Natronorubrum tibetense GA33: one gene and its partners. The main gene of each other region encodes a partner of the protein of the gene in region 2 in a complex. Links are inferred from orthologs where the notes say so. Each region holds a gene or a part of one and is shown on either strand. Other genes may lie near its edges.

Region 1 (5,343 bases), 1.2 Mb from region 2 along the record:
CGACCGCCGAGTCGGCGAACTCCTTCGTAATGACTTGCGGTGACGGTGCCGTCAGCGATTCGTCGAGCTCCTCGACTTCCGCCCTCGCGATCTCGGCGGCTCGCTCGACGTCCGTCGAGTAATCGACGCCGACGTCGACTTCGATGCGCAGTCGGCCGCGTTTCGACCGATTGGTCACCATACTCGAGGAGATGAGGTCGTTGGGGATCATGATGTACTCGCCGTCGAACGACTGGAGGCGAGTGTTGACGATCGAGATGTCGGTGACGATCCCTTCCTCGTCGTCAACCTCGATCCAGTCACCGATCTCGAACGGTCGATCGAACATCAGGACGAAGCCCGCGATGACCGTGCCGAGCGTCTGTCGGGCGGCCATACCGATGACGATACCGGCGAACCCGGCCCCGACGAGCAGGCCGCCGAGGTCGTCGACCCAGACGCCCAGAACGATGATGAGCGACACTGACCAGATCAGCACCTGGGAGAGTCGATGCGTGATCTCTCGCTGATGGTCGGTGACGGCCGTCGCCGAGGCGAGCACCTCCTGGAGCACTCGGCGGACGAATCGGGTCACGATGAGCGTCCCGATAACGAGAACGAACGTGAACACGCCGCGCGCGATGACGTCGCTACCGAGATCCAGATCTGTGTAAATCGACTGAATTTCGCTGGTCTGGTCCCAGACGCCAAGGACGATTGCGAGACTGAGTAGACAGGTCAAAATCAATACGCCCATCGAGATGATGTCGCTGTACAGCGGTCGCGTTCGCTCGATGAGCCAGCCCTGTAGCTGGCGGTAGGAGAGCAGGACGACGAGCAGGACGCCGACCGCTGCGAACGTGACCGCGAGCCTGCCGTTGGTCGTCTCGAAGACGTTCGACAGCCAGTCGAACCCCATCAGTATCTCGGACATAGGTGGTCGTCGTCTCTCGAGGCTGTCGTCCGCGTAGCTACGAGTATCCGTCGGTCGGTGTCGATACTGCCAACGGTTCCCGTCCGATTGAACGTGGCCGCCACGGCCTTACTGTCCCTCGCCTACTTCGCTGACAGCGGCGGCGAGTTCGGCCAGCGCCGCGAACTCCACCGGTGTCATCGCGCCGGCACGCTTCTGGAGGATCTCCTCGTCGGCCGCCTCGACGACTGCGTCGGGCGCTTCGAGCCCCGAGATATGGGCCGTGTTCCGAATCCCGTTCCGGATCGTTTTCCGGCGCTGGGTAAACAGCGCTTTGACGAACCGCAGGAAAAAGTCCTCGTCGTCGACCTCGTAGTCCGGATCGCGGGGCTCGAGTCTGACGACCGCGCTCTGGACGGCCGGCGGCGGCGAGAATGCCTCTTTCGGGATGGACTCGACGAGTTCGGCGTCCGCGTAGTGCTGGGTCGAGACGGAGAGGCGGCCGTACTCGGGCGTTCCGGGTCCGGCGACCATCCGCTCGGCAAACTCCTGTTGGAACATCAACACCAGCGGCCGTTTTTCGGGCAGGAGTCGGAACGTAATCTCGCTCGAGACGCCGTAGGGAAGATTGGATACAGAGGCCGTAAAGTCGGGAAGGTCGACCTCGAGGGCGTCGCCCTCGATTACGGTCAGCCGGCCCGCATCGATCTCCTCGCGGAACTCCTCCTGCAGGAACCCAGCGAGTTTCCGGTCCCGCTCTACGACCGTAACTTCGTCGTCCTCGTCACCCATCGCCAGCAGGCGGTCCGTCAGCGCGCCCGTTCCGCCGCCGATCTCGAGCAGGTGGGAGGTGTCGGCGTCGATCTCATCGGCTCGCGGGGAATCCCCGCTCGCTTCATCCGAGGCGCGTTGCGCCTCGCTCTCAAGATACGTCGGCAGTCGATCAAGGACGCGGTCGTCGACGAGAAAGTGCTGATCGCGGTCCGGATCGCCGCGGACGCCCGCCCGCGCGATCAGTCCGTCTGGGTCTCTCATTGGCTGCGCTACGGATGGGGGCGGTGTAAACGCACCGTCTCGCGGATTTGGCGTCGAAAAGTAGTTACTGGTTCTGTTCCTGCTCGCGCCGCCCGACGAACGTCTGGTATTTGAGGTCGTCGTCGCGCAGTTCCTCGAGGATGCGCTCGACTAACACCTCGTCGGGATCGTGGAGTCCGGAGACGCGTTCCGAAAGCTCCTCGAAGCTCTCGAAGGGCTTGCGCTTGCGTTCGTCGAGGATCCCGTTGCGGAGTTTCTTCCCGATCCCCGGCAGGAGATTGAGCTGGTGGAGACGCAGCGTGATCGGCTGGGCGTCGTTGTAGAAGTCGACGAACCGCTGTTCGTCCTCCTCGACGAGGTCGGCGACGACGTACTCGAGTTCCGTCTGGGCACCGGAGGAGAGGTTCTCGTAGTCGACCCGGTGGGCTTCGGTCACGATCTCGCGCTCGCCCGGCGGCTCGACGACGACTTCGCTCCCGATCGTGAGTCGCTCCTCTTCGTCGAAAGCGACCTGATAGAGCTGGAAATCGTCGATTCCGAGGGCGTATCCTGCTGGTGACTTCTCGTACTGTGGCCGGCCGTCGTCCGAGAGCCCGTGTGCGAGATAGTCCAACACGACTGCGCGGCGGACATCCGTCCCGTCGCTGTCGGCTTCGCTCATTGGTTTTGAATACGTCGAGGGCGTACTTAAAGAGTCGGCCCGCCATCGTGGGACGGGAACTGCCGTGCCCGGCCATCGTATAGTAGCCACTGGAAGTCAGTGTACACCCGATCGCTCCGGTTGGCGACCCGCGGGCGTGACGGTCGAACCGGATCAGTGGCAGGTCCAATCGCCGACGATGGCTCGAAATGCGACTGCTCGGGTCGTACCGAACCGTCGTCGCCAGAAAACGCACGCCCCGAACGGCGCTGGCTCATACGGTTTGCTGTACCGAGTTGTCGGTGGGGCCGCAGGACGGTTCGCGGTCCTACCGGAAATGACGTACAGCAGACAGTATCAGACGTACTGCGCGAGGACGTTGAGAATCTCGTCGAGTTCGTCGCCCGACAGCGAGTACCGCTGCTGGGCGTACACCGAACGAAGTTCGTCACGGTTGCGCGGCAAGAGGTTCGCGATCTTGTACGCCGTGGGCTCGTCGACTTTCTCGAGTTCCTGCAGGTCGTCGACGAGGTCCTGGGCCTCTTCTGGCTCCAAGACCGTAAAACGGTTGACGTGTTCGATCGCTCGCGCGAGTTCGTAGCGCAGCTCTCGCTCTTCGTCCATCGCGCGTTCGGCTTCGATGTCGGCGAGTAGCTCCTTCGTCTCCGAGACCGTCAGGAACTCCTCGTCGACGATCTCTTTGAAGATCGTCATCCTGGCTCAGATCCGGTTTTTGTCCTGGTTCTGTGCGCGCATGTGTGCCGCGGTGACGATCAGCGTCTTCTCCTTTCCGCGGTCGCTGATCTGTACCTTGAAAGCGTCGCCCTGTTTGCCGACGACTTCGCCGGTCTGTCCGTCGAAGCGCGGGTGGTAGCGTCCGTTCGGAACGCTCGGGTCGATCTTCAGGTGGACTTTCTCTCCGTTCTCGTACTCCTGGATCGCTCGCTGTGGCGGCGACGTACCGCGGTCTCGAGGAGCGTTCGCGAGTTTTCTCCGGGTTCCTTGACGAGGGCCATTAGAGTGTGGCATAGTCGTACGGCCCTCTTGAGCGGTGATGGTTATAAAACGCACGTCTTCCGGCCACCGTTTCCACATCGGCACTCGTCCACACGGACCGACACCTCCGGAACGGACTCTCATCCCAGTGGTGATCCCACCGGGGGTATAGTAACAACTGAAACGATGTACACACTGATCGCACAGCTGTCGTGCGATCAGGTGTGCATTGACTTTCAGTGGCTACTATAGAACTCGAGTCGGTCTGCCTTCGTCCCCCGTCTCGGCCATCGAATCGGGAGATTTGCCGGTTCGGGAAACCACGACTTAACCGTTCTTTTGTGGACGGATAGTTATGGGCAATGGCTCCGGTTGGTAGGGTATGCGGCACTACGACGTTCGGCTCTCTCCGACGGACGGGTGGTTTCACCCGTTCGAGAAGCGACTCGACCAGCGGGAGGGAGTCAGACGCGTCGCGATTCACAGGATCCGCCTCGCGACCGACGAACTCGGGTTGGTGCTGTACGAACTGGGCGGCGAGTTCGATCGAGTCGAGGCGTTCGTGGCGGACGAACTCGGTCCGTTCGACTATTGGCTCGAGGCCTTCGGCGACCGAATCCTGCTCTGCTCGCTGTTCGTCCCGAACGAGACCGTCCACGCACTCCTCCGGATCACCCGCGAGTTTCGCGTCTTCCTCGACCCGCCGATGATCTACGTCCGCGACGGCGACCTGCGCGTGACCTACCTCGCGACGGAGCCGGCCTTCCAGCGGGCGATGGCCGTCGTCCCCGACGATGTTGACATCGTTCTCGAGACGAAACAGGCGTTCGAACCCGACGAGAACGTCTTCCTCGCGACCCTCACTGCACAACAGCGCCGACTGTTTCGAACGGCGATCGATCTCGGCTACTATGCCTCGCCGCGGGAGACGACGTACGAGGAAATCGGCAGCGAGGTCGGTATCGCCGGCGGGACGGTCGGCGAACACCTCCGGAAGATCGAGGCGAAACTCGTCGATCACGTCGTCTCGGAACCGATCTCCGAGTCGACGACGCCCCAGCAACTGTAGGGATCTCGACGACCCGTTCCGATCGACGTCGAAAGCAAGAGTAACCCCACTGCAGTCCGTTGGGCCCGGTATGGACGACCGCGAGCGCGACGGCGACGATGGCGAGCAGTACCGACTCGAGACCCGTTCGATCCACGCCGGACAGGAACCCGACGCGGAAACTGGGGCGTTGATGACGCCGATCCACGCCAACTCGACCTACGAGCAGGACGCGCCCGGAGAACACCGGGGCTACGAGTACTCTCGAACCGGGAACCCCACCCGAACCGATCTCGAGGCGAACCTCGCGAGCCTCGAGAACGCCGACTACGGCCGCGCGTTCGCCAGCGGCATGGCCTCGATCAACACCGTCCTCAACCTCCTTTCGGCCGGCGATCACGTCGTTACGGGCACCGACGTCTACGGCGGCACTCACCGCATTTTCACGCAGGTGTACGAGGAGTACGATATCGAGTTCTCCTTCGTCGATATGACCGATCTCGACGAGATCGAGGCCGCGTTTCAGGACAATACGGAACTGCTGTGGCTCGAGACGCCGACCAACCCGCTCATGTCGATCGTCGACATCGCGGGCGCGGCCGAGATCGCCCACGCACACGACGCGCTGTGTGCAATCGACAACACGTTCGCGACGCCGTACCTCCAGCGGCCGCTAGATCTCGGTGCCGACATCGTCTCCCACTCCCTGACGAAGTACCTCGGCGGTCACTC
Region 2 (5,510 bases):
ATCTGTCGTTGTCACCAAACGGAACGGCAGTAGAGTATCCTGCTTCGATTAGCGCGGCGATTATTCGTGCCTCGGTTTCGTCACCTGTCTGTTTCGTGTTCGTCACAGTCTTGACACATCCAGGCTATCGCTCGGATTCCTATATAAATTCGAGTGCAACTCGGAGGAAATCGCATTCCATGTCTCTGCACTCGCTCGAAAGGATGGCTCTCCGTTGTGTCTGTTGTCTCGATTATCAACTAGTCAATTGTTTATAACGCGAAGAGCTAGCTGCTCGCGAGTGTAAATTTCGAGAGAAGCGCCCGGAGCGGGATTTGAACCGCGGTCGTTTCGCTCACTTCGTTCGCTTCACTCCCTAATTCAAATCCCTAGTGACCGTCTTTTCCGCTCACGGATGACGAGCACACGCTACGCGATGCTCGTCGAAATAGTTCGCGGAAGAAGACGCCCGGAGCGGGATTTGAACCCGCGTCACGACCGTGACAGGGTCGTATGATGGGCCACTACACCATCCGGGCAACCTGCATCCCTTGATTTCCCGGTGAAACTCTTAAGGGTTGTGTTCCGAAGATCACTCAATCAGATTACCACACAGGGTTGGCATACTATCGACGGTATCTGTCTCGATACACTCTGCTCAGTAGAGCTAGTTCAGGGGGTAGACTACCGACTTCAAGTTCCGGATCAGTGTTTCGTTGACGCCGCTGTTCGTCCGTTTCTACACTCCTCGTTCACGAATTAGCGTCAGCAGAAAGCGCCCGGAGCGGGATTTGAACCGCGGTCGTTTCGCTCACTTCGTTCGCTTCACTCCCTGATTCAAATCCCTAGTGATCGTCTTTTCCGTTCACGGATGACGAACACACGCTACGCGGTGCTCGTCGAAATAGTTCGCGGAAGAAGACGCCCGGAGCGGGATTTGAACCCGCGTCACGACCGTGACAGGGTCGTATGATGGGCCACTACACCATCCGGGCTTACAACACATCATTTCCCGGTGACGGTATTAAGACTTTCCAATCGATCACCGTGTGGTACGTGGAATCGAGCCACGGGAGTGGCCTCGAGTCCGCTCTTTGCTACACAGTTCCATGCTCCACAAGGAATTTAACTGATACTGGGGTACTGTCGCATGTGATCGGCTCCTCCGATCAGGGCTGCCGCGGTCGGATAGCTGTTGCTCCCGGTCGAGTTAGTAACCGTTAAATGCGTCCCGCCGGTACTTGCCTGTAGTATCTCGTGACAGCCGCTTCTCTCCCGATAGCCGACACGCACATCAATCCCAACACATGGTAGACGTAAGCCAACACGAACTCGTACCGGAGCACACCGTTCTCGAGGAGGATGTCCTCGAGGAGGTCCTCACCGAGTACAACATCGATCGTACAGACCTGCCGAAAATCAAACGCAACGATTCCGCCCTGCCCGACGAGGCGGAGATCGGCGATGTCATCAAAATCGTTCGGGACTCACGGACAACCGACCAGGCAGTCGTATACCGACTCGTGGTGGAATAAATGGCAACAGAACTGAACAGATCCAAACGACGCGACATTTCGCGCGAATACTTCTCGAAGGAACGACTCGCCGAACACCACTACCGCTCGTTCAACGCCTTCCTCGGCCGAGGGATGCAGGAGGTCGTCGACGAGAAGGCGACGATCGATACGGACATCGGCGACAAGGAAGGCGAGGAGCCGGTCCACGTCGAACTCGGCGACGTGCGCGTCGTCACACCCCGCGTTCGGGAGGCCGACGGTTCCGAAGAACTGCTGTACCCACAGGAGGCCCGCCTCCGAAACATCACCTACTCCGCACCCGTCTTCATGGAGATGTCGATCGTCAAGGGCGAGGAGGGCGACGAGCGCGTCGTCGATTCGACCGAGACGAAGATTGGTCGGATGCCGATCATGGTCGGCTCCGAGAAGTGTAACATCGCCGGCTTCTCCGACCAGGAGCTGATCGAGATCGGTGAGGATCCGGCCGACCCCGGCGGCTACTTCATCGTCAACGGCTCCGAGCGCGTGCTGATGACAAGCGAGGACCTCGCGCCGAACAAGATCCTCGCGGAGTACGATACCAAGTACGGCGACGAGATTCAGGTCGCCAAGACGTTCTCCCAGCGCCGTGGTTACCGCGCCCTCGTGCTCTGTGAACGAACCCGTGACGGCCTGCTCGAGGTATCCTTCCCCTCGGTGTCGGGTTCGATCAACTTCGTCACGCTCGTCCGCGCACTGGGACTCGAATCGGACGAGGAGATCGTCCACAAAGTCTCGAACGACCCCGAGGTCGTCAAGTACATGCTCGAAAATCTGGAGGAAGCGGACGTCCAGACCGAGGAAGAGGCGATCGAGACTCTCGGGAAACGCGTCGCCTCCGGTCAGGGCAAGAACTACCAGCTCAAGCGGGCCAACTACGTCATCGACCGCTACCTTCTGCCACACCTTCACGAGGAGGGCGTCGAGGAGGAGGACGTTCGGATCAACAAGGCCCACTACCTCTGTCGGATGGCCGAAGCCTGTTTCGAACTCGCATTGGGCCGACGCGACTCCGACGACAAGGACCACTACGCGAATAAGCGCCTGAAGGTCAGCGGCGACCTGATGAAAGATCTGTTCCGGACCGCGTTGAATAAACTGGCCCGGGACGTCAAATACCAGCTCGAGCGCGCCAACATGCGGAATCGGAACCTCTCCGTGTCGACGGTCGTGCGCTCCGACGTGCTCACCGAGCGCCTCGAGCACCCGATCGCCACGGGGAACTGGGTCGGCGGCCGTTCCGGGGTCTCCCAACTGGTGGACCGAACGGACTTCATGGGCGTTCTCTCTCACCTGCGCAGACTCCGCTCGCCCCTCAGCCGCTCGCAGCCTCATTTCGAGGCGCGGGACTTACACGCGACCCAGTGGGGTCGAATCTGTCCCTCCGAGACGCCGGAGGGACCGAACTGTGGGCTGGTGAAGAACTTCGCGCAGGCGATGGAGCTCTCCCAGAACGTCGAGGACGAACAGGGACTCAAACGTGAACTTGCATCGATGGGTGTCGAGGGGATTCCGGGCCTCGAGGGCATCGAACGATCGACTGCGGACGACTAATCAACAATGAGCAGCCAAGAGCGAGAAGCGAAAGTCTACGTCAACGGGTCGCTGGTGGGGACACACCCCGATCCGCACGAGTTAGCCGCACAGATCCGCGAAGCGCGTCGTATCGGCGACGTCAGCGAGATGGTCAACGTCTCGGTCAAAGAGCGCACCCGCGAAGTAATCGTCAACGCCGACGCCGGCCGGGCGCGACGCCCGCTCCTGGTCGTCGAAGGCGGCGAACCCCGCATCTCCGATCAGGAGATCGAGGCGCTGCAGGACGGCGACCTCGAGTTCGAGGATCTCGTCGAGCACGGCTACATCGAGTTCATCGACGCCGAGGAGGAAGAGGACATCCTCGTCGCCGTCGACGAGGACGATCTGAGCGAAAAACATACCCATCTCGAGATCGATCCGTCGCTGATCTTCGGGATCGGTGCGGGGATGATTCCCTATCCCGAGCACAACGCCTCTCCGCGTATTACGATGGGGGCGGGGATGGTCAAGCAGTCGCTCGGACTGCCGAGCGCGAACTACCGGATTCGCCCGGACACGCGCCAGCACCTGCTGCACTACCCGCAGCTGTCGATGGTCAAGACCCAGACGACCGAGCAGATCGGCTTCGACGATCGGCCGGCCGCACAGAACTTCGTCGTCGCCGTGATGAGCTACGAGGGGTTCAACATCGAGGACGCGCTGGTCATGAACAAGGCCAGCGTCGAGCGCGCGCTCGCGCGCTCGCACTTCTTCCGGACCTACGAGGGCGAGGAACGCCGCTACCCCGGCGGTCAGGAAGATCGTTTCGAGATCCCGTCTCAGGACGTCCGCGGCGCACGCGGCGAGGAAGCGTACGCACACCTCGACGAGGACGGCCTCGTCAATCCGGAGACGACGGTCGACGAGAACAGCGTCCTGCTCGGGAAGACGAGCCCGCCGCGCTTCTTAGAGGAGCCCGACGACATGGGCGGTCTCTCGCCCCAGAAACGCCGCGAAACGTCCGTCACCATGCGTTCGGGCGAGTCCGGTGTCGTCGACACCGTCACGCTCATGGAGGGTGAGGACGGCTCGAAGCTCTCGAAGGTCTCCGTGCGCGACGAGCGAATCCCCGAACTCGGGGACAAGTTCGCCAGCCGGCACGGCCAGAAGGGGGTCGTCGGCCACCTCGCACCCCAGGAGGACATGCCGTTCACCGAGGAGGGGGTCGTTCCCGACCTCGTCCTCAACCCGCACGCGCTGCCCTCCCGGATGACCGTCGGCCACATCCTCGAGATGATCGGCGGCAAACTCGGCGCGATGGAGGGACGCCGCGTCGACGGGACGCCGTTCCTCGGCGAGGACGAGGACGAACTTCGCGGCGGCCTCGAGGACGCCGGCTTCAACTCCGCGGGCAAGGAGACGATGTACTCCGGCGTCACCGGGGAGAAGATCGAGGCCGAGATCTTCGTGGGGATCATCTTTTATCAGAAGCTCTACCACATGGTCTCGAACAAGCTGCACGCCCGTTCGCGCGGACCGGTGCAGGTTCTCACCCGCCAGCCGACCGAGGGACGGGCTCGCGAAGGTGGGCTCCGTATCGGGGAGATGGAACGGGACGTGTTCATCGGCCACGGGGCGGCGATGACGCTGAAAGAACGACTGCTCGACGAGTCCGACCGCGAGTTCATCCACATCTGCGGCCAGTGTGGAATGAGTGCGGTCGAAAACGTCGAACAACGGCGTGTCTACTGCCCGAACTGCGACGAGGAGACCGATATCCACGAGATCGAGATGAGCTACGCGTTCAAGCTCCTCCTGGACGAGATGAAGGCGCTGGGTATCGCGCCGCGACTCGAACTGGCAGACGCCGTCTAAGCAACCACCATGCAACACAGCACACCAAAAGACATCGGATCGATCAACTTCGGGCTCATGGAGCCCGAGGAGTATCGGGAGATGAGCGCGACGAAGATCATCACCGCCGACACGTACGACGACGACGGCTTCCCCATCGACATGGGGCTGATGGACCCCCGACTGGGCGTCATCGACCCCGGCCTCGAGTGCAAGACCTGCGGGAAGCACTCGGGTTCGTGTAACGGCCACTTCGGCCACATCGAACTCGCCGCCCCCGTCATCCACGTCGGCTTTACGAAGCTCATTCGGCGACTCCTGCGCGGGACCTGCCGGGAGTGTTCGCGACTCCTCCTGACAGAGGACGAGCGCGACGAGTTCCGCGCCGACATCACGGAATCCCGAAAGCTTGGTCGGGACCTCAACGACGTGACCAAGGCGGCGATCCGCCAGGCGCGAAAGAAAGATCGATGTCCACACTGTGGCGAGATTCAGTACGACATCGACCACGAGAAGCCGACCACCTACTACGAGGTCCAGCAGGTCCTCACCAGCGAGTACTCCCAGCGCATCGCGGCCGCGATGCAGGGCGACGAGGAGGAAGGC
Region 3 (5,501 bases), 260 kb from region 2 along the record:
ATCGGGAAACGGGGTCGGGACATTCCCGCTGACGAGGCCGAAGAGTACATCGCCGGCTACACCGTCTTCAACGACTTCAGCGCCCGCGACATCCAGGGCCGGGAGATGAAGGGACGACTCGGGCCGGCAAAGGGGAAAGACTTCGCGAACGGACTGGGGCCCTACTTCGTCCCCGCGGACGATATCGACGTCCTCGAGGCACCCATGACCGCCCGGATCGACGGCGAGGTCTGGTCCGAAGGAACGGTCGACGAGATGTACCATTCCTTTGCGGACATCATCGAACACGTTTCTCAGTCCGAGACACTCCATCCCGGCGACGTTATCGGAAGCGGGACCGTCGGCGAGGGCTGTGGGTTGGAACTGGGCAAGTGGCTCGAGGACGGTTCGACCGTGGAACTCGAAATCGAGGGGATCGGCACCCTCGAGCACACGGTCGTCGAGTAACGAGGGTCGATTCAGGCCACCCCTTCCGGTGGCCGAGGGCATTATAGTAACAACTGCAACTATTTACACACCGATCGCATAGCGGTCGTGCGATCGGGTGTGCACTGACTTCCAGTGGCTACTATACCTCCTCGAGTCGCTAGCCGAGACATGAATCTGTTCTGGCACCGGCGCGACCGACGGCTCGCCGACAACTGCGGGCTGGCCGCCGCGGCCAGTCGAGACGACGGCCCCGTGGTCCCCGTGTTCGTTATCGACCCGATAGTAACCGCGACCCTCGGCGAGCGCAAGCGAGCGTTCGTCGATCGCGCGCTTCGAACGCTCAGAGAGCAGTACCGGGACCGTGGAAGCGACCTCGTTGTTCGAACCGGCTCCGCTGCCGAGGTCCTCCCCTCCCTCAGTGCGGCGTACGATGCCGACCACGTTGTCTCCAACGAGTGTTTCGAACCGACCCGCCGAGAACAGGCGCGCGCCGTCGAATCCGCCCTGAACGTCGGCTCGTCCTCGCACGTCGATTCCGTCCTCGTCGATCCAACGACGCTCGAGTCGCGCTATCCGACCTACAGCCAGTTCCACGCCGACTGGCAGCGACGGCCGAAACCGGAGCCGGCAGCCGAGCCGACGGCTGAGGACCTCGCCTCGATTAGCGACGACGAACCGATCTCGGTGACCGACACAGCTATCGACCTCCCCGAAGCCAGCACCGCGGCAGCACGGGACCGACTCGACGCCTTCTGTGCGTCCGGCATCACGCAATACAAGGACCGACGAGACGATCTCGAGGCGGCCGTAGCAGAGCCAACCGACGCTGTCTCCCGACTCTCGCCGCATCTGGCCGGCGGGACGATCGGCATCCGGGAGGTCTGGGCGGCCGTCACCGACGTCTTCGAGTCGGTCGACGGCCGCGAGCGACGGAACGTCGAAAAATACGGCTCCGAACTCTCCTGGCGAGAGTGGAACTACCTCCTCCTGTACGAATTCCCCGAGCTGGCGAGCGAGAACTACAACGACCCGCCGAACGAGATTGCGTGGCGCAACGATGACGCGGAGCTGGCGGCCTGGAAGCGCGGCGAAACAGGGTACCCGCTCGTCGACGCCGGAATGCGCCAGCTCGAGCGCGAGGGATACGTCCACAACCGGCCCCGACAGGTCGTCGCGAGCTTCCTGACGAAACACCTCCTGATCGACTGGCGGATCGGTGCTGCCCACTTCCGTGACCGACTCGTCGACCACGATCCGGCGACGAACGCCGGCAGCTGGCAATGGATCGCTTCCACGGGCACGGACTCCGTCGACGTTCGCATCTTCGATCCGGTCGCCCAACTCGCCAAGTACGACGACGAAGGCGCGTTCATCCGCGAGTACGTGCCGGAACTCGAGTCGGTGCCAGCCGACCAACTGATCGAGTGGCCGACGCTTCCTGCCGACGTTCGGGCCGACCTCGCGCCCGACTACCCGGACCCGATCGTGGATCGGAACGCGGCCTACGGCCGGGCTCAGCGCGTGTTCGAGGCGGCGCTCGGCAACGGCGGATAAGCCGTAAGAATCGGGACGCCGAAAATCAGTCGGTCAGTCGCCCTCGAGCAACGTCCAGAATCGCTCCGTATCGCCCTCGAAACGCTCGAGCAACGCGCGCATCTCGGTTCGGTGCTCGTCGCTCACTTTCACGTGGACCATCCCCTCGTCGGGCTGGCCGTAGACGACGCTCGCACCCTCAGGCGCGGCGACGATCGCGGGCAAGGCGACCAGATCCTCTTCACCGTCGACCAAAATGGTCGTCGGCTCGTCGCTCGTCATGGCCTCGCGAAGTGCCTCGATCATCTCGGCCGAGAGCTCCGCGGGCGGGTTTACGGCCTCGAGGCTGGTCGATTCGGTGACGGTCTCCCGGATCTCCTCGTCGACGGCCGATCGTTTGGTTCGTTCGTCGACCACCGCGACATCTGGCGCGCGGCCGGCCTGCAGGAAGTGATAGGTGACGACGTCGCCGACGGCGATCAACGGGCCGTCGACGGCCTCGAGCAGCACGTCGGCGTCGGTTTCGACCGGACCCATCGGCTCTTTGAGTTCGTGCCGAAGGTCGTCGGGGAGAACCAGTAGCTGGTCGCCGGTATCATCTGACTCCGGGCCGGTACCGGCGGACCCGGAGTCTGCGGTGTCGTCGCGAGTCACGGTTACCGAACTTTCAGCGCGTACGCGCCGGATTCGGTGACCTGCATCTCGGTCGCGATCTGACTCTCCTCGGGGTGGGCGATAACGACGTAGCCGGCCCAGTCCTCGGTCAGCGACGAGGAGTTACAGGCGTCGCAGGTCTCGTTGTCCGGTTCGTTGACCCGGTGGCACTCGCGACAGACGAGCCGATCCGATGCCATGGTTATTCACCCGCAGCCGCTTCTTGCTTCTCGTGGTCGTCCTCGAGCCAGCCGTGCTTGCCGAGCCCCGGCTGTTTGGCCGTCAGGCCGATCTTCGAGTCGCGCGGGTTGCGCTCGTCGATGCTCTTGGTGACGATCCGTGCGCGGACGGCGTCGTCGACGCCCAGCGTCCGATTAGATTCGTTCGAGGCGAGCTGCTGGTTCTCGCCGTCGTAGGCGAGGTACTCGTCGCTGATCTGGGAGACGTGGAGGAGTCCGTCGACGGGACCGATCCCGACGAAAGCACCGAACTCGACGACTTCGACGACGGTGCCGTCGACCACTTCCTGCATCTGTGGATCGAACGTGACGGCGTCGAACTCCGCTTCGTAGTAGACGCCCGGCCGGTTCGGCAACACCGTCCCTTCACCGATGTCGTGGACGTTGGTGACCGAGACGACGCTGCCGACCTGTTCGTCCATGCGTCCCTCGAGTTTGTCCTGCAGCAGTCGCTTCACGAGGTTCGGCGAGACGTCGCCGAGCTCCTCGGGCGGTACTTCTACCGTGTCCGTTAAGGTGACCCGCTTGTACATCTATGGTTGAGTGATCGCTAACTTGTTTCTCCCGCGTAATGCAATTACCGGTACGCTCGCCGCGAGTATCCGGTCGCCCAGCGGGCGGTCGTTCGTGACGACGTAGTCGACTCCTCCCTCGCGGGCGAGTTCGACCAGCGCGTCGTCGGCGTACGACGCCTCCGTGTCGACGACGAGACAGCGTTCGGTCGCCAGGTCGTGCCCGACGTTCGCGGCCGTTCCCTCGGTGCCGCCCTTCTCGGAGAGGCGGCGGAGTTCTTCGACGACGGCCTGTGGGATCGTCGGCTCGTAGGCGTCGACGAGTCGATCGAGTTCGTCGAACAACCGGACGTCGAGTTCGACCGGCATCATGAGGGCACTCGTATCGAGTGCGACCCGCGTCGGCGTGCTCATTCGTCTTCCGTCGGCGTTACTCCGTGAGCGTTCCGAGCCCGATCAGCCGCCAGCGCGCGCCGATGCGGCGGTTGATCGCGATCTTTGCCCCTGGTTCGGCGGCGACGGGTCGTTTGAGGTTGACCTCGCACTCACCCTCGCGAGCGCTGGTGACCGCGCCGACGGTCGTCGCCGTCCCGACGGTCATCATCAGGGGCTCGCCGGTGCTGATCTCGTCGACCGTCTCGCCGCTTTCCGCGCCGACGACGCGCTCGAGCAGGTCGACCTCCATCGTGAACTCCTGCCACGTCGGCGGGAGCGAGCCCGGCGGACCGGCCAGTCGGCCGGCCAGCGCGTCGCCTTTCGTCAGCGCCGGATCGAGTCCGGTACCGACGCCGAGTAAGCCGCCCGGGCTGACCGTGTCGACCGTCTCGCCGCCGGCTTGCAACGAGCGGATCGTCGTCTCGATCGGGACGTACTCGGTTTGGCCACCCTCTTCGACCTCGCGACCGGGCTTGATCTCGATCTCGTCGTCGACCGAGAGCTCGCCCTGCACCAGGCTGCCGCCGAGGACACCACCGGCGAGATCCTCGTAGGTCGTCCCCGGTTTGTTGATGTCGAAACTGCGGGCGACGTGCATCCGTGGGTCGGCGTTGGGATCCCGCTCCGGCGTCGGAATCTCCTCCTCGATCGCCTGAATCAGCAGGTCTATGTTGACCTCCTGGCCGGCCGAGACAGGAACGACTGGCGCGCCTTCGGCGACCGTCCCTTCGACGAACTCCTGGATCTGTTCGTAGTTGTCTCGAGCCGTCTCGCTATCGACGAGGTCGACCTTGTTCTGAGCGATGACGATGTTGTCGATGCCGATGATGTCGAGCGCCATCAGGTGCTCTTCGGTCTGGGGCTGGGGGACGGACTCGCTGGCGCTGACGACCAGGACGGCGCCGTCCATCAGCGATGCACCCGAGAGCATCGTCGCCATCAGGGTCTCGTGACCCGGGGCGTCGACGAACGACACGGTCCGAAGCGGCTCGCTTTCGGAGCCGTCCGGACACTCCTCCTCGACGGTGTAACATTCGGGTTCCTCGGCTCCCTCGCAGTGACGAAACGTCGCGTCCGCGTAGCCCAGCCTGATGGAGATCCCGCGTTTCATCTCCTCTGAGTGCTGGTCGGTCCAGGAGCCGCTGAGCGCCTGGACTAGCGTCGTCTTGCCGTGGTCGACGTGACCGACGAGCCCGATGTTCACCTCCGGTTGTTGAGTTCCTGCCATAAGACGGTAAGTAATCTTAGGTAGAGGTTCCGTCGTGCGCTTGATAAAGGTTGCGAGCTATACTCGCGCTCCGACCCCCGAATACGCAGCGAGAGAGTGTACCACACGGTGTCCGGATCTGCGTCTCGGTGTCCGAATCGTGGTACCTCTCAGCGGCCCGTCTCGAGGTCGTCGAACAACTCCCGGGCGCGGCGTTCGACCGCCGAGCGACTCTCTCAGGCCGGACCGAAAAATGACTCGAGCCCTACCGGAACGCGTTTTCACCGGGTGCGTCTCCCATACCACATGAACGTCGCGTTTGTCTGCGTCCAGCACGCTGAACGAAGTCAGATGGCTGCTGCCTTCGGCGAACGCGAACGCGCAAACCGGAATCTCGAGGATACGATCACCGTCGTAACCGGCGGTATACAGCCAGCCGAGCGGGTCCACGAAGAAGTCGTCAATGTCATGGCCGCGCGTGAGATCGACCTC

Evidence for each region. The genes of interacting proteins can lie anywhere in the genome.
Region 1: rpoB (region 2) and NATTI_RS0116120 share a complex: the UniProt entries of both Methanocaldococcus jannaschii proteins name them as parts of the RNA polymerase complex. The link is inferred for Natronorubrum tibetense GA33 from one-to-one orthologs.
Region 3: rpoB (region 2) and NATTI_RS0111165 share a complex: the UniProt entries of both Methanocaldococcus jannaschii proteins name them as parts of the RNA polymerase complex. The link is inferred for Natronorubrum tibetense GA33 from one-to-one orthologs.

The regions. Positions count from the first base shown.
Region 1 is NZ_KB913017.1:3,103,381-3,108,723, reverse strand. The notes cover bases 1,604-4,425. They hold NATTI_RS0116120 (RNA polymerase Rpb4 family protein), read right to left. Parts: upstream 3,282-4,425; coding sequence 2,925-3,281; downstream 1,604-2,924. Other genes in these bases: NATTI_RS0116110 (helix-turn-helix domain-containing protein), read left to right, coding at 3,946-4,425; NATTI_RS0116115 (50S ribosomal protein L21e), read right to left, coding at 3,288-3,596; NATTI_RS0116125 (DUF655 domain-containing protein), read right to left, coding at 1,992-2,588; NATTI_RS0116130 (16S ribosomal RNA methyltransferase A), read right to left, coding at 1,604-1,927. Also shown: NATTI_RS0116135 (mechanosensitive ion channel family protein), read right to left, coding at 1-913; more of NATTI_RS0116130, read right to left, coding at 1,022-1,603; more of NATTI_RS0116110, read left to right, coding at 4,426-4,632; NATTI_RS0116105 (cystathionine gamma-synthase), read left to right, coding at 4,703-5,343. UniProt on the Methanocaldococcus jannaschii protein: DNA-dependent RNA polymerase (RNAP) catalyzes the transcription of DNA into RNA using the four ribonucleoside triphosphates as substrates. This subunit is less well bound than the others.
Region 2 is NZ_KB913017.1:1,862,979-1,868,488, forward strand. What follows is about bases 2,522-5,510. They hold rpoB (DNA-directed RNA polymerase subunit B), read left to right. Parts: upstream 2,522-3,095; coding sequence 3,096-4,925; downstream 4,926-5,510. Other genes in these bases: NATTI_RS0109655 (DNA-directed RNA polymerase subunit B''), read left to right, coding at 2,522-3,089; NATTI_RS0109665 (DNA-directed RNA polymerase subunit A'), read left to right, coding at 4,935-5,510. Outside these bases: NATTI_RS0109635 (group I intron-associated PD-(D/E)XK endonuclease), read right to left, coding at 1-106; NATTI_RS0109650 (DNA-directed RNA polymerase subunit H), read left to right, coding at 1,287-1,514; more of NATTI_RS0109655, read left to right, coding at 1,515-2,521. UniProt on the Methanocaldococcus jannaschii protein: DNA-dependent RNA polymerase (RNAP) catalyzes the transcription of DNA into RNA using the four ribonucleoside triphosphates as substrates. The Rpo2 subunit (Rpo2N and Rpo2C in this organism) is implicated in DNA promoter recognition and in nucleotide binding.
Region 3 is NZ_KB913017.1:2,122,540-2,128,040, reverse strand. What follows is about bases 1,604-4,583. They hold NATTI_RS0111165 (DNA-directed RNA polymerase), read right to left. Parts: upstream 3,389-4,583; coding sequence 2,819-3,388; downstream 1,604-2,818. Other genes in these bases: NATTI_RS0111155 (translation initiation factor IF-2 subunit gamma), read right to left, coding at 3,798-4,583; NATTI_RS0111160 (PIN domain-containing protein), read right to left, coding at 3,389-3,781; spt4 (transcription elongation factor subunit Spt4), read right to left, coding at 2,619-2,816; NATTI_RS0111175 (GTP-dependent dephospho-CoA kinase family protein), read right to left, coding at 2,017-2,616; NATTI_RS0111180 (cryptochrome/photolyase family protein), read left to right, coding at 1,604-1,983. In the rest of the region: NATTI_RS0111185 (fumarylacetoacetate hydrolase family protein), read left to right, coding at 1-447; more of NATTI_RS0111180, read left to right, coding at 598-1,603; more of NATTI_RS0111155, read right to left, coding at 4,584-5,030. UniProt on the Methanocaldococcus jannaschii protein: DNA-dependent RNA polymerase (RNAP) catalyzes the transcription of DNA into RNA using the four ribonucleoside triphosphates as substrates.